2 regions of the Priestia sp. TSO9 genome follow, and region 2 is predicted to be linked to the other one. Evidence: riboswitches for the same ligand, from Rfam matches in the RefSeq annotation. Region 2 holds a riboswitch; the other holds the start of a gene.
The links. A riboswitch is a leader RNA that binds a small molecule or an ion and turns the genes downstream of it on or off. The one in region 2 is predicted to bind S-adenosylmethionine.

Region 1: linked by a shared signal. The riboswitch ahead of LJC66_RS11225 (Na+/H+ antiporter NhaC family protein) and the one ahead of LJC66_RS06175 (bifunctional homocysteine S-methyltransferase/methylenetetrahydrofolate reductase) in region 2 are both predicted to bind S-adenosylmethionine.

The regions. Positions count from the first base shown of each region.
Region 1 covers NZ_JAJEKD010000013.1:586,484-594,387, reverse strand. The annotation lists gene LJC66_RS11250 (hypothetical protein) at 1-351, opposite strand, end outside; gene splB (spore photoproduct lyase) at 505-1,533, opposite strand; gene LJC66_RS11240 (hypothetical protein) at 1,611-1,793, opposite strand; gene LJC66_RS11235 (transcriptional regulator SplA domain-containing protein) at 1,957-2,208, opposite strand; gene LJC66_RS11230 (LacI family DNA-binding transcriptional regulator) at 2,291-3,250, opposite strand; gene LJC66_RS27725 (hypothetical protein) at 3,375-3,503, shown strand; gene LJC66_RS11225 (Na+/H+ antiporter NhaC family protein) at 3,543-4,853, opposite strand; SAM riboswitch class I at 4,938-5,044, opposite strand; gene LJC66_RS11220 (ABC transporter permease) at 5,146-5,913, opposite strand; gene LJC66_RS11215 (ABC transporter ATP-binding protein) at 5,906-6,817, opposite strand; gene LJC66_RS11210 (YtoQ family protein) at 6,988-7,428, shown strand; gene LJC66_RS11205 (Ger(x)C family spore germination protein) at 7,572-7,904, opposite strand, start outside.
Region 2 covers NZ_JAJEKD010000009.1:675,373-683,276, reverse strand. The annotation lists gene LJC66_RS06180 (YkvI family membrane protein) at 1-920, opposite strand, end outside; SAM riboswitch class I at 1,265-1,371, shown strand; gene LJC66_RS06175 (bifunctional homocysteine S-methyltransferase/methylenetetrahydrofolate reductase) at 1,479-3,317, shown strand; gene metH (methionine synthase) at 3,318-6,761, shown strand; gene LJC66_RS06165 (HAD family hydrolase) at 7,139-7,904, shown strand, end outside.

The sequences.
Region 1 (7,904 bases), on a different contig from region 2:
TCCAACAGGATATACCTTAGGGTTTTCGCCACTGCCTAATATGTATACATACATCTTTCCTTCGCTTGTATATCGAACCTTCGTCGAAATCCCCCCTTGCCCTTGAAGAGGCGCATAAACAGCTCTTACATTATCTCTTATTTCTTGTACAAACCCATGCAGTTCAACATCAGAATCATAATAATGATTTGCTTCATACAAGCCGTAAATACGAGACTTATCGATATCACATAATATGTTCCAAAATTCAGATAAATCTTCTTGGAACAACACTTGAATAAAATTCCGTGCAGCTTCTTGCTGTTCGTTTGTTAATTCTTTTGTTAGCGCAAACTCTTCATTCTTTAACATCTCAGTCACCTCCCTTTTGTATGTAATACGACAAGAGATAAAAATAACCTCTTTTTTTCAACTTATTAGCAAGCAATTTATTTTTTTACATTAAAAATTGAAAAGTTATTTTGACTAAGGCGTCAGAATAACTTTTCAATTACTGTAGAATAATTACGTAAAATATTCGATTTTTGCATTTGGAAAATACTGATCAATGTAATATTCTAATGTTTCTCTTAATTCTTGTTCTTCATCTTTTGCGTATACATACTTTCCAATTCCGTAACGCCCCCATTTGTAGCGGCGCTCCTCTTCATTCATCTCAAGCTTTGTTTTTGGATAATTTTTCTCAATTACCCGCTTGGCCGGCTTGGTAAAACGATGTTGAATCATTTCAAACGTAATATCGTCTCTTGATTCCTCAGGTATAGAGGCATCTAGCTTTTCAAATAACTGACGGTATCCCTCTTGCCAACCTTCATGAATGTAAATAGGCGCCACAATAAAGCCAAGTGGATATCCAGCTTTTGCAACTTTATTAGCAGCTTCAATCCGGTAATCAAGAGGAGATGTACCAGGTTCAAAGTTTTTTATAACATAATCTGCATTTATGCTAAAGCGAAAGCGCGTGCGACCATTATGTTTAGCATCCAATAAATGATCCACGTGATGAAATTTAGTTACAAAGCGCAGTTGACCTAGTTCACTTTCCCCAAAATATTCAATCGCGCGCTTTAATGAATGTGTTAAATGGTCAATTCCTACGATATCAGATGTACAAGCCGCTTCAAATCGCGTTATTTGAGGGGCTCTTTCCTGCATATATTGCTCTGCTTGACCTAATATTTCTTCAACATTCACGTACGTGCGAATATATGGTTTGCTTCCCATTGTTGTCTGCAAATAACAATAGTGACAGTGCCCCATACACCCTGTTGCAAACGGTATTGCATATTCAGCTGACGGTTTAGATGTATCAAATTTCAATGTTTTACGCACGCCAACTACTAAAGTCGACTTGGCATTGCGGTATTTTTGCAAATCATTTTTTCCCGGTATATTACGCACTTGATTATGAGAAGTTGTTTGACGAATCTCAATTCCCATCTTCTCAAATTTTTCTTTTAATTGAACACCAAGCGGATACTCCATTGCCCCTGGCTCAATATATACTAATTGAGGTACAAAAGGTTTTATCATCATGTACACTTCCTTTTTTCTAATACTAATAGCGTTTGAAAAATAAAAAGACTCTATCCTTGGTAATTAATTATTTTTCACACAAAAAGAGATGGGAACATACTGAAATGAACCCAATCTAAAAACGAACAATAGGGATACATGAGCCGAACTGCTTGTTCCATCGCTATTGATTTCCGTGCAAGGCTTCGCTTTCCGCGGGCGGCTGATGAGCCTCCTCGTCGCTTACGCTCCTGCGGGGTCTCATCTATTCCGCTTATCCCGCAGGAGTCTCCGCCTTGCTATCCAATCAACCACTAGAAACACCTACATACATGAAACTTCCGCTCACCATGATCATAAAAAAACACGAACTATTCATCCATTTTTGATAGATAGTTCGTGTTCACCTTTAACTACACTATTTTTGTCTTAGCCTCTGCATCAGTCATATTGTTCATAATCAAATATCTTATTATACATTTTTTCAGCTTCTTCATACGTTGAATACACGGCATCATCTTCAGCTAACAAATGATAAGACTCATGTAAAAACAGCGCTTTTTCACCTTTGTTTTCAGGATGTTCAACAATTTCAGCCTGATTAATATTCGCAACGTTTGCCGTATGAGGATTTCGGTAAATAACAAATACTTGATCTCCCACTTGATATTCTTTTTTCTCCACGGTCATCATCCTTTTCTTCTTTCTTTACTCGTATGATGTCCGCTTTTGCTCATTTTATCCGGTAAAAACAACTCATGGCATCATCAAGAACTCATACGCTTTTACGCTCAATAAACCGAAAAGGGAGCTCAATTTTCTGAGGAGCCTTGCTTCCCACTAATGTAAAAAGCGTTTCTCCCATTTCTTTAAGAGGAAGTTCGATCGTTGTTATTTGTAAATAAGAAGAAAGCGGATGATTATCAAAACCAATGATAGCTAATCCACCAGGAACTGAAATACCTGCTTGTTCGCACTGAGCTTTTATTCCGATAGCTACTTGATCGTTTGTTACTAAAAGCGCCTGAGGCCGATTTTTCATCTGCACTAGTTTTTCAACCACTTTTTCACCATCTGTCACGTTCAAACAGCCTTGAAAAACCCATTCCGGATGATAAGGCTGATTTATTCTTTCTACATATTCTTTGTATGCTTGTTGCCGCTGCAGGCTATTTGTACCTGTCATTCTTCCAATACAGTAGCCAATATCCGTATATCCTTTTTCTTTTAAATACAGGAGCGCCTGCTTAAAAGCTGCATAATGATCAACGTATACGGAGCGAATAGAACGATTCTGTACGTTTTCGCACACGGCTATCGGTCCGTACTGCTGATAATATTCAATCGTGCTCCAGCTGCTTGCTCTAGAACAAATAATCACTCCATCAACTTGCTTTGTTTTCAGCATATGAAGCGCTTCTTCTTCTTTTTTTACATCATAGTTCGTCTGACAAATAACAAGCTGATACTGCTTTTCTAACGCTTGAGAGGCGACTCCTTCTAAAAGCAAGCTGAAATACGGATGATTAATAAAAGGCAAGACGACGGCAATCATATTTGTTTTCCCTTTTGATAAGTGAACGGCATTAATGTTTTGTTCATAATTAAGTTCGTGAATAACCTGCTCTACCAGCCGGCGTTTTTCTTCTTTTACATACGGATGATGATTTAGCACCCGTGATACGGTCGAGACAGATACACCAGCTTTTTTTGCGATATCTCGGATATTTGTCATGTTTTCACCTTTTTCTCTTGCGCTGAAACGCGTTTCATACTTTATTCTCATTATAAAGTGAAACAGCAAGAAGCTAAACCCGTTACCATCGTGTTTTTATTCATTTACGTAAGGAGGTCATTTCATGGGTATTTTATTATTCATTTTATTATGCGGAATTGAAATTGGAGGAGCGGCTTATGCACTTAAACAGAACGAGACGCTTTGGAAGGAGTTAGATGATGAAAAGCCGACTGATTTTTTTAAACAGTAAAAAACCCTTAAAAAGAACATTCTTTTTAAGGGTTTGATATTACGCAGCTTCTTTAGATGACTTTGACTTTTTATTTAAACGAGGAAATCCAATTACAATTGCAATGATCCCGCAAACCGCTGTTAACATTGGGTAAAATGTAAATGGAATAATCTCAATCGGTGAAACTTTAGCAAATCCTGCTGCGAGAAGCATTTGTGCGCCGTAAGGGATCAGCCCTTGAACGCTGCATGAAAACAAGTCAAGCAGACTGGCTGATTTACGATTATCAATTGAATATTTATCAGAGATTTCTTTTGCTAACGGACCTGCTGTAATAATTGAAATCGTGTTATTAGCCGTCGCTAAATTAGTTAAACTTACCAGTCCAGCGATGCTGAATTCGCCGCCTTTTTTTGTTTGAATGCGTCGTGTTAATAAATTCAATAAGAACTGAATACCGCCGTTATAGCGAATAAGCTCAACCATTCCGCCGATTAGCAGAGATAAAATAATTAACTCTGACATTCCGCCAATACCTTCTGTCACAGTTTTAGCAAGAGAAGAAAGCGTGTAGCTTCCGTCAGCTAATCCAATCACGCCGGCTAATACAATTCCTCCGGTTAAAATGCTTAATACGTTTGCACCAAATATGGCAGCAACGAGTACGCCGACATAAGGCAAGATTTTAAACCAGCTAAAATCTTTAATTTCTACTGATGACGTATTGCCTAGCGTCATTACAAGCAATAAAATTACCGTAACAATCGCTGCAGGAAGGACAATAAAAAAGTTTACTTTTAATTTATCTGACATATTTGTTTTTTGCGTACGAACTGCTGCAATGGTCGTATCAGAGATTACGGATAAATTATCTCCAAACATTGCACCACCAACAACGGCAGCAATTGCTAATGTAATGGATACATGCGCTTGCTCACTGATTCCTACAGCAATAGGTCCTAGCGCAGCGATTGTTCCCATTGACGTTCCCATCGAAATTGAAATGAATGCGCCAATAACAAAGATTCCGACTACCACTAAGCTTTGCGGAAGCACAGACAGAGCTAAGTTTACAGTTGAATCAACAGCTCCCATGCCTTTAGCAACTTGAGAGAAAGCACCTGCTAAAATAAAAATAAGCACCATAATAATGATATCAGGATGCCCTGCTCCTTTAGCAAAACGTTCCACTTTTACATTAAGTGAATCTTTGCGGTTCATAGCCAGCGCCACAATGGCTGCAATAATAATGGCTACTAGTACAGGCAGCTTATAAAAATCTCCCGTTATAATTCCTGATCCGACAAACAGGACTAAAAAGACGCCCAGCGGTAACAGCGCCCAGCCGTTTCCTTTTTGTTGTTCCATTCTTAACACCTCTTGTTTACGTAATAAAAAAGACCTCTTCTTATTGATAAGAAGAGGTCTCTTATTTGTATCATAAGATTACCCTTCTCATCTTCCAAACGAAGCATCGTCTGCTGGATTTGGCACCGCACTGCGTACAGCCAGTTGCCGAGACATCATAGGGCCAGTCCCTCCGTCTCTCTTGATAAGAAGTTTATAGTTGTTTTAAAAATAGTCTTTCACTACTGTAATCTCTTTTTATTTAATTGTCAAATGCTATTTTAGAAAAATGTATAGTACGAAAATTCTCACATCAGTTAGCTACGTCACGTTTTAAAAACGCTGCCCATGCCACGCCCATAAAGAAGACAAAATGCGCGACCAAGATGAAAATTGAAAATGGAATTGTCATGCTGTCAAACATCGTCTTCATTCCGTCCATATACTGAAGAAAGTCCGTGTTGGCAAATAATAGAAATTTACCCCACCATAAACCTAGCTCTGATACTAGTGCAGTTACCGCTTTAGCCCCGATACTTACGACAATAGCTAGACTTGAAGCAAGCGCGCTGTTTCTAAATAAAGACGACAGCATGAATGCGAACGTCATCATCATAAACGTTTCCATATACGCGCTGTCATAGGTAAGCGTAATATGTTTAAGCAGCTGCGCATCTCCTTCTAGACTGGCAAATCCAAAGAACAATGCTCCCCATACAAACGAAAAAAGCAAATAGCTCAGCAAATAATACAAGCTAATTAAAATGAGCGTTATGTACTTCGATGCTAAAATCGTTGAACGTCTAGCCGGACGAATTAACAGAAGCTTAATGGTACCTGCTTCAAACTCTTTTGCAACCATTGACCCTCCAACAGCAAGCGCGAAAAATTGAACAAGAATGAGCATACCTGAACTAAATGACAGGAAGTTCAAAATGTTGTCTTCCGTTCCTGCACTGTTTGACACTTTCTTTATTAAAAGAGCCATACAAAGAGTTAAAATGCCGATTGTGATAAACGTGATTTTTGTACTTCTTTTGTGAAACCATTTCATATGTTCATTTTGAATTAGCTTAAGCATGGTGCTCTCCTTCCGTAACGGACATAAACGAATCTTCAAGCGTCTCATAAACAGGTGTAATTCGGTAGACTAAAATACCGCTATCTACTAATTTTCTATTTACAGCTGGAATTTGCTCTTTTACAATCGCCACGTCGATAATATCTGATCTCATCGTTATTTCAAATTCTTGTGATAAAAGATCCGCTGCTTTTTGCGCATCAGACACTTCAAATTCTACGTGCATTCCTTGATCTTGACGATTTGGAGATAGATCTTGAACGGCTTTTAACTCACCGTCTTGAATGATACCAACGCGGTCACATAATGCTTCTACTTCTTTTAATAAGTGGCTCGCGATTAAGATTGAAATTCCTTCTTCCCTGCAAAGCGTTTGTAAATATGTACGAAACTCTCTCATTCCCGCTGGGTCTAGACCATTTGTTGGTTCGTCTAGTAAAAGCAATGCAGGCTTATGTAAAATAGCTTGAGCTACTCCTAAACGCTGTCTCATCCCAAGAGAATACGTCTTCACTTTTGCATGAATGCTGTTTTCAAGCTTTACTAAAGCAATCACTTTATCCAAGCGTTCTGATGTGATTCCTTCATGCATATTCGCAAAGTGTTTTAAATTTTGATAGCCCGTCAGATAATCATAAAACTCAGGGTTCTCAATAATCGCGCCAATTGATTTCATTGCTGATGTAAACTGTTCCTTTAAAGGAAAGCCGTTAACGGTAATCGTTCCCTCTGTTTCTTTAATGAGTCCTACGACGGTACGAATTAGCGTTGTTTTTCCAGAACCGTTCGGACCAAGCAATCCGAAAATCTCACCGCGCTCAACCGATAAGGATACATCATGCAAAATGGTTTTCTTCCCAATTACTTTACTGACATGATCTACTTGTAGCACTGTTTCTGTCATCATGTACATCCTTTCTTTAATTAGCAATACGCCTTCTATTGTTTCTCTTTTTTAACTATTTGTCTACTATAACCTTATTTTTGGAAAAGTAGCCCATTCAAATCATTCGTATTATCCGCTTACATTTGATAAAATAAAACAAATCTTAGTTAGAGGAGGACTTCTACATAATGAACTTAACCGTATACCTTGCCGGGCAAATTCACGATAACTGGCGAGACGAAATTAAAAACCAAGCAGAACAATTAAACCTTCCCCTTACCTTTGTCGGTCCCATGACAGACCATGACCGCTCCGACAACATTGGAGAAGAAATTTTAGGAAAACAGCCTAACGCTGTCTTAAAAGATGAGGCTGCTTCTCAAATTAATAATTTACGTACGCAGGTGCTCCTTAAAAAATCTGATGTGGTTATTGCTTTATTTGGCGAAAAATACAAGCAGTGGAACAGCGCAATGGATGCGGCGACAGCCATCGCATTAGATAAACCGCTAATTTTGGTTCGCCCTGAAAAACTGCACCATCCGCTTAAAGAACTGTCAAACAAAGCCCAGGTTGTAGTCGAAACGCCAGAACAGGCTCTTCAAGCATTAGCTTATATTTTTGAATAATAAATAAGAGCTGTCCAAAAGTGGCAGCTCTTATTTATTATTTATTATTTATTGAGGGCTGCGTACGAAGCATGTGATGAGTATTTCTTTGGGGGGATTTTTTCATTTTTGACATAAAGATAAACAAAGTTATAGTCGGGTGCTTACTTTTTTGACCCGGATGCTCCATAATCTTTAATCGTTAACTTCACATCATAATTAATTGGCACTTCACTAAATGTTTGATCCCAATTGTCTTTAACCCTCATCCATACTCCGGGCCTCTTAATTCTCAATTGATTTCCGAAACCTGCAACATCAACTTTATATTTTGTTTGCATTTTTTCTAGTACGTTTTTTACCAGGTTCTTTACTTTTTTTTCTGAAGTTTTTTGCGCGTTCTGTAAAAATTGATTGTTAAAAGAGCTCCCTGAGGTCATCCAACTTTCAGATAGCCTTCCCACTGATTCAATGTGTACATCAAAAGAGATATTATT
Region 2 (7,904 bases):
AAGCAAGCCAAGATAATAAACGCAAAAGCTTGTTTGTCATTCAGGGGAAGAAATGACTGAAGCTGCTTAGCGATTCCAAATACATTTCCAATCAATGTAGTAAAAATCTCCCCTAACACAACTACCGTAAATAAAACATTCACCCACGCTGAGATATTTTTAACAACGGCACTCATCGGAATATCAAGTTGAAATGAATAAGGCAAATTGGAAAGGGCAAGATGAGTAGAAACAAGCATAAACGTAAGTACACATCCTCCTATTACGGCCCCTTTTTTAATCACGCTCCTATCTTTCACGGAGCTTCCTAATGGAACCAAAACGGCCTGAGCCAAAGCTAGATTTAGGGAAATATATAAAAAGGGACTAACCGCCCACTTCCACTGCGTGACGAGCATTAAATCCGGCTTCGTTTGAATCAGTGAGAAATAGCTGATATTTGGCACAAAGATGATAAAAGCAAATGAAAGCATCATCGGCACAACAAGAGAATTAACCATTAAAATACCGTTAATTCCTCTTGCGATAAATATATAAGTTAAAACAATTGTAAAAATCATCCCAACAGGAGGCCACAGCCCGAACTGTTCTTTTCCTATTGCTCCCGTACTCGCTAGCATGACTGAAGTTACTCCAAATAAAATGACAATCATTACACCGTTTACCGCTTTTCCAAGCACATCACCAAATAAATATGTATTAAGCTGCTGATAAGAAGAAGCCCCTATTGCGTGCGAAAGCAGCATCATTTTCGAACCTAGCCAAATAAAAAACAAGCCGCTGACCAAAATTCCAACCATTCCAAGTTCCCCGTACTGTGTAAAAAATTGAACGATTTCCTTGCCTGTTGCAAAACCGGCTCCTACAACGGTGCCTACATACGTAGCAGCAACCTGCAGCGTGAGTTTCCACCTTTTCATGCCCATCACCCTTCTACCCTTCATAGTTCACTATATGTAGAAACGGTTAAAAAAAGACGAGCCTTTTTACGTGTAAATCTACGCATATCCCGGCGCTTGTGCCTTTTCGTTTATTTTTTCTTTTTTATTTTCTTTTTGTATTTCTCACAATAAACTCCTTAACCCCTAACATAATAGTCATTTTCAAACAAAATATACGGATATTTTCCCTTTAGCTTTTAAATTTTCCTCAATATTTGCTGGAAATTCACAATTTACTGTTGTATAATTTCTAAAAATCAGATAAATTATTAAATAAGTATTCTTTCTATTTAAAAAAATATGTTTCAATTATATACAATTGATTCTTATCATGAGAGGTGGAGGGACTGGCCCTTTGAAACCTCAGCAACCAGTCGTTAGAGACATGGTGCTAAATCCAGCAAGCAATTTATTGCTTGGAAGATAAGAAGGCGAAAAAAGTCTTCTTCTTAAGAAGACTTTTTCTATTTTATCGGCATATTGCATAAAACGAATCACTCGTGAAATAGAAGCGGAACAATTTAAGGAGGTTTTGACATGGGGTTACTTGAAGATTTAAAGTCTAAAATTTTAATTGGGGATGGTGCCACTGGTACCCTCCTTTACTCACACGGTATTGACAGCTGTTTTGAAGAACTAAACATCACCAAACCAGAAGAGGTTTCTCGTATTCACAGAGCCTATGTAGAAGCTGGTGCAAACGTTATTCAAACAAATACGTACGCTGCTAATTATCAAAAACTTGCCCGTTATGGATTAGAAGATTCAGTCAAAGACATCAATGTTGCTGGTGTAAAATTAGCGAAACAAGCTGCAAAAGATCAGGCTTACGTGGTTGGTACACTCGGTGGAATTCGTTCTTTCCAAAAAAACGCTATTAGTTTAGAAGAAGTTAAACGAAGCATTCGTGAACAAATGTTTTGGCTTTTAAATGAAGGCGTGGATGGCCTTTTGTTTGAAACATACTATGATTTCGAAGAATTAAAAACCGTTCTTACACTGGCAAGAAAAGAAACGGATAAGCCTATTATTACCCACGTTTCCCTGCATGATATTGGCGTACTGCAAGATGGGCGTCCTTTAGCAGATGCATTAAAAGAATTAGAAGACTTAGGAGCAGATGTTCTCGGGCTAAACTGCCGTTTAGGTCCTTACCATATGATTCAGTCTCTTGAAGAAGTACCGCTTCCTGATCGTGCTTTCTTATCTGCTTACCCTAACGCCAGCCTTCCTGCGTATGTGGAAGGAAAGCTGGAGTATGAAACGAATGAAGACTACTTTGTAGAAAGCGCACGTTTATTCCGCGAACAAGGGGTTCGCTTAATTGGAGGATGCTGCGGTACAACACCAGCTCACGTACGCGCAATGTCATCTGCCTTAAAAGACCTGCCTCCGATTACAAGTAAAGTCGTTAAAATGAGACCAGCCGTTACGGTTCAAGAGCGTGAGCAGCAGGATAAACCTCATATGCATGAAATTGTGAAGAAGCGCCGCTCGGTTATCGTCGAGCTAGATCCGCCTAAACAGCTGGGTCCGACGAAATTTTTAGAAGGCGCAAAAGCACTCGATAAAGTCGGCGTAGATGCTATTACATTAGCTGATAATTCTCTTGCCTCACCTCGCATCAGCAACTTGGCAATGGCAACACTGATGCAGCAAGAAACAAAAGCACGACCGCTTATTCATATTACCTGTCGCGATCGAAATTTAATTGGACTTCAATCTCATTTAATGGGACTTCATACGCTAGGAATGAATCAAGTTCTTGCAATTACCGGTGATCCGTCAAAAGTTGGCGATTTCCCTGGCGCCACTTCGGTCTACGATTTATCTTCATTTGACTTGATTAGTTTAATCGCTCAATTTAATGAAGGACTATCTTATTCGGGTAAACCACTTGGTCAAAAAACCAATTTTTCCATCGCAGCTGCCTTTAACCCAAACGTGCGTCACTTAGACCGAGCTGTTCAGCGTTTGGAAAAGAAAATCGACTGCGGGGCTCACTATTTCATTACTCAGCCTCTCTATTCAACTAAGCAAATTGAAGAGGTATATGAAGCAACCAAACATTTAACAACACCGGTATACATCGGGATCATGCCGTTAACAAGCGCGAGAAACGCTCGATTTATTCACCATGAAGTACCTGGAATTAAATTATCAGAAGATATTCTAGAACGCATGGACGCAACGGGAAATGACCGAATTCGCGGTGAAGTCGAAGGTCTTGCGATTGCAAAAAACTTAATTGATACAGCATATGAGCTTTTTGACGGTATTTACTTAATTACGCCGTTTATGCGCTATGAAATGACCGAAATTCTAACACGCTATATTCATGACAAGCAACTTGTTACATCAGAAAGGAAGATATAAATGAGCTCACTTATCGAACAACAACTAAAGAAGCGAATACTCGTCATCGATGGAGCAATGGGAACGATGATTCAAGATGCTGATTTAACCGCTGAAGATTTTGGCGGCGAAGAATATGAAGGCTGCAACGAATATTTGACTCGAACAGCGCCTCATGTGATTCAGCGCATTCATGAAGAGTACTTTGCAGCAGGTGCTGACATCATTGAAACCAATACGTTTGGCTCAACATCTACCGTACTTGATGAATACGATTTAGGTCACTTGGCGTATGAATTGAATATCGAAGCTGTGAAGCTTGCTTGTGCAGCCCGCGATAAATATTCAAATCCCGAATGGCCTAGGTTCGTAGCTGGAGCTATCGGTCCTACGACTAAAACACTCTCTGTTACCGGCGGTATTACATTCCCTGAGCTAGTCGAAACGTACGAAGAGCAAGCTCGGGGTTTGTTAGACGGCGGCGTTGACTTACTTTTAGTCGAAACCTGTCAAGACATGCTGAACGTAAAAGCCGCGTTTCTAGGCATTACAGCAGCGTTTGAAAAACTAAAAACCGAAGTTCCTATTATGATTTCAGGAACAATTGAGCCGATGGGAACAACTCTCGCTGGTCAAGATATCGAATCTTTTTACTTATCACTGGAACACATGAAGCCTCTTTCAGTCGGACTTAACTGCGCGACAGGCCCTGAATTTATGACGGATCATATTCGCTCTCTTTCAGACCTAGCCACTTCAGCAGTTAGCTGTTATCCAAACGCTGGACTTCCGGATGAAGAAGGCAATTATCATGAATCCCCTGAGCTGCTTGCTCAAAAAATTAAAGGGTTTGCTGATAAAGGCTGGCTGAACTTTGTAGGCGGATGCTGCGGTACAACGCCGGCTCATATTAAAGCACTGGCTGAAGCGGTAAAAGAGGTTGCGCCTCGTTCGCTTGATCGCTCCGAGCATAACCATGCTGTAACCGGTATTGAACCACTTGTATATGACGATTCTATGCGCCCTCTTTTTGTGGGAGAACGTACGAATGTAATCGGTTCTCGCAAGTTCAAGCGTCTGATTGCAGAAGGAAAAATTGAAGAAGCATCTGAAATTGCGCGTGCTCAAGTTAAAAATGGTGCTCACGTTATTGATATTTGCTTAGCAGATCCAGACCGTGAAGAAATGGAAGACATGGAGGAGTTTATTCAAGAAGTTGTAAAAAAAGTGAAGGTTCCTCTTGTAATCGATTCAACGGACGAGAAAGTTATTGAAAAAGCTTTAACATACTCACAAGGTAAGGTCATTATTAACTCCATTAACTTAGAAGATGGTGAAGAGCGTTTTGATGCAATCTTACCGCTAGTAAAAAAATTCGGTGCAGCTCTGGTTGTTGGTACAATCGATGAAACGGGCATGGCCGTTACTGCAGAACGAAAAGTAGAGATTGCTAAACGCTCACATGATTTGCTTGTTGAAAAACATGGATTTAATCCAAAAGATATTATTTTTGACCCTCTTGTGTTTCCTGTAGGGACTGGTGATGAACAATATATTGGTTCTGCTGAAGAAACAGTTAAGGGAATTAAAATGATTAAAGAAGCCCTGCCTGATTGCCTGACCATTCTCGGCGTAAGTAACGTGTCATTCGGTCTTCCTCCAGTCGGACGTGAAGTACTAAATGCGGTTTACCTTTATCACTGTACGCAGGCTGGACTGGATTATGCCATTGTTAATACAGAAAAATTAGAGCGCTATGCTTCTATTCCAGAAGCTGAAATTGAGCTTGCTAATGCGTTATTATTTAACACAACTGATGAAACGTTAAGCACGTTTACCGACTTTTATCGTGATAAAAAGAAAGAAGCAAAAGTAGAAATTTCTACGCTAACACTCGAAGAACGATTGGCAATGTATATTGTCGAAGGTACAAAAGAAGGATTGCTTCCTGATTTAGAACAGGCTTTAGCTCAATATGATGATCCTTTAGATATTATTAACGGACCGCTTATGAAGGGGATGGCGGAAGTTGGACGTTTGTTTAATGACAACCAGCTGATTGTAGCAGAAGTGCTTCAAAGTGCGGAAGTGATGAAAGCATCCGTTGCCTTTTTAGAACCTCATATGGAAGCAACTGAAAATGATTCTGGAAAAGGCAAAGTGATTCTTGCGACGGTTAAAGGCGACGTGCACGATATCGGTAAAAACTTAGTAGACATCATTTTAAGCAACAATGGTTTTAAAGTAATTGATTTAGGGATTAAAGTAACGCCGCAGCAGCTGATTGAAGCAGTAAAAGACGAAAAGCCAGACATCATTGGCCTGTCAGGTCTTCTAGTAAAGTCAGCTCAGCAAATGGTTTTAACTGCACAAGATTTAACACAATCAAGCATTGATGTTCCAATTATGGTAGGAGGGGCTGCTCTTTCCCGTAAATTTACTGACTTTAAAATTGCCCCGGAATATGAAGGTGCGGTCCTCTACGCCAAAGATGCGATGGACGGATTAGCGTTAGCAAATAAGCTGCAGAATAAAGAAGAAGTTATTCAGCTTTTAGCAGATTTAAAAACGCGGCAAGAAAAGAAAGTAACGGTTCGAGAACGCCAGCCTCAAACCACTCAAGCAGCTACGGCTGTTTTAGAAAGATCCGCCATTTCAACGGACGCTCCTGTTTTTGTACCGGCTGATTTAAAGCGGCACGTTGTCAAACACTACGATTTGGCACAGGTTCTTCCGTATATTAACTGGCAGATGCTTTTAGGCCATCACTTAGGACTAAAAGGAAAAGTGAATAAGCTGCTTGCTGAAAAAGACGAGCGTGCTGTTCAATTAAAAGAAACCGTTGATGACCTGCTCGAACTGGCCCTAAAAGAAAACTTAATTAAGCCAGCGGTTATTTATCAGTTCTTCCCTGCTCAAGCAGACGGAAATGATTTAATTATTTATGATCCTGCTGATGAGAAAACAGAAATTGAACGCTTTACCTTCCCTCGACAAGCAAAAGGACAGTTCCTGTGCTTATCTGATTTTGCAAAGCCTAAAGAAAAAGAGATGGACTATGTATGTTTCTTCTCTGTAACAGCAGGAACAGGCATTCGCGAACGCGCGGCGAAATTCAAAGAAAACGGCGAATTTTTAAAGAGTCACGTGTTCCAAGCTCTTGCGCTTGAACTGGCTGAAGGATTAGCAGAACGTGTTCATCAGCAAATTCGTGACCGCTGGGGATTCCCTGATTCGCCTGACTTTACAATGGCGGAGCGTTTTTCAGCCAAATACCAAGGTCAGCGTTTTTCATTCGGATATCCTGCATGTCCAGACCTTGAAGACCAAGCAAAACTGTTTAAATTACTTAAACCTGAAGACATCGGCATTCAGTTAACAGACGGTTTCATGATGGAACCAGAAGCTTCTGTTACAGCCCTTGTTTTTGCACATCCTGAAGCGAAATATTTTAACGTATTGTAAAATATGGCCGCGGTCTTTTAGACAGCGGCTGTTTTTTACAGTGAACAAACCTGAAAAAAAGGCTGCGACAAATGGATTGTAGCTGAAGAAAGATCCGAACGGTAAATTCAGATTCTTAATTGAGAATCAACTGCGTTCGGATTTTTTTCATTGTGATCGTGAACTGGATTTCATGTAGCTGTTTCTAGCTGTTTGAAGGGCAAAGCGAAGACTCCTGCGGAAAGAATTGATGTAGTTATGTCTTAATCTCTTTGAATTCACAGCCGGTTTGAGCTTTTTTTATGAGTTTCTTGGGAAACACTGATAGAATAAGGAATGTAATAAATTTGTAACGCTCTTATCACAGCAAATTTTTCGGGGAAAGGAATTTTCAAGAAATGATCAAATTATTTGTAAGCGACTTAGATGGCACTCTTTTACACGAAGAAAAATACGTAGAACAGCATAATGCAGACGCACTTAGTGAACTTCAGCGCCAAGGAGTAGAGGTTTGTATTGCTTCGGGACGAATGGATACGGAAATTTTAAAAATTTCTACTGATATTAATAATACTTTTCATCGCATAAGCCAAAACGGAGGATTTGTGTGGACCAAAGAAAATCAAGAACTTCATGGAAAAGTGTTTGAAGATGATTTAGCAGTTCAACTTTATAAAAAAACGATAGATCCTAACCGTATTACGCTTGTCTGTTCAAACGACACGAATTATGTAGAGCAGCGAAATGAAATTATTGAAGCAATTGAAAATCACATGTTTTTCCCTATCCAAGAACAAATTGAAATGACGGATTCATTTGGTCACGCTCTTTCTCCATCTAAAATCACGGTCCTTGGAGATCACGATGAAATGGTAGCTCTGCAAAAAGAAGTGAACGAAGAGTTTGGTGATTATATTGATACATATATTTCTGCCAAGCAGTGTTTGGATATTATGCCTAAGCATATCAGCAAAGGAAATGCCATTGAAATTTTATTAAATCATCTTCAGCTAAAACCAGAGGAAATTGCATGTGTGGGGGATTCATTTAATGATATTCCTATGTTTCAATTAACGCCGAACAGTTTCGCTATGGCTACAGCTCCTGAAGCCGTTCAGCGCCACGCCTCTGCTGTTGTGTCATCTGTTAGTGAAGCAGCGCGTA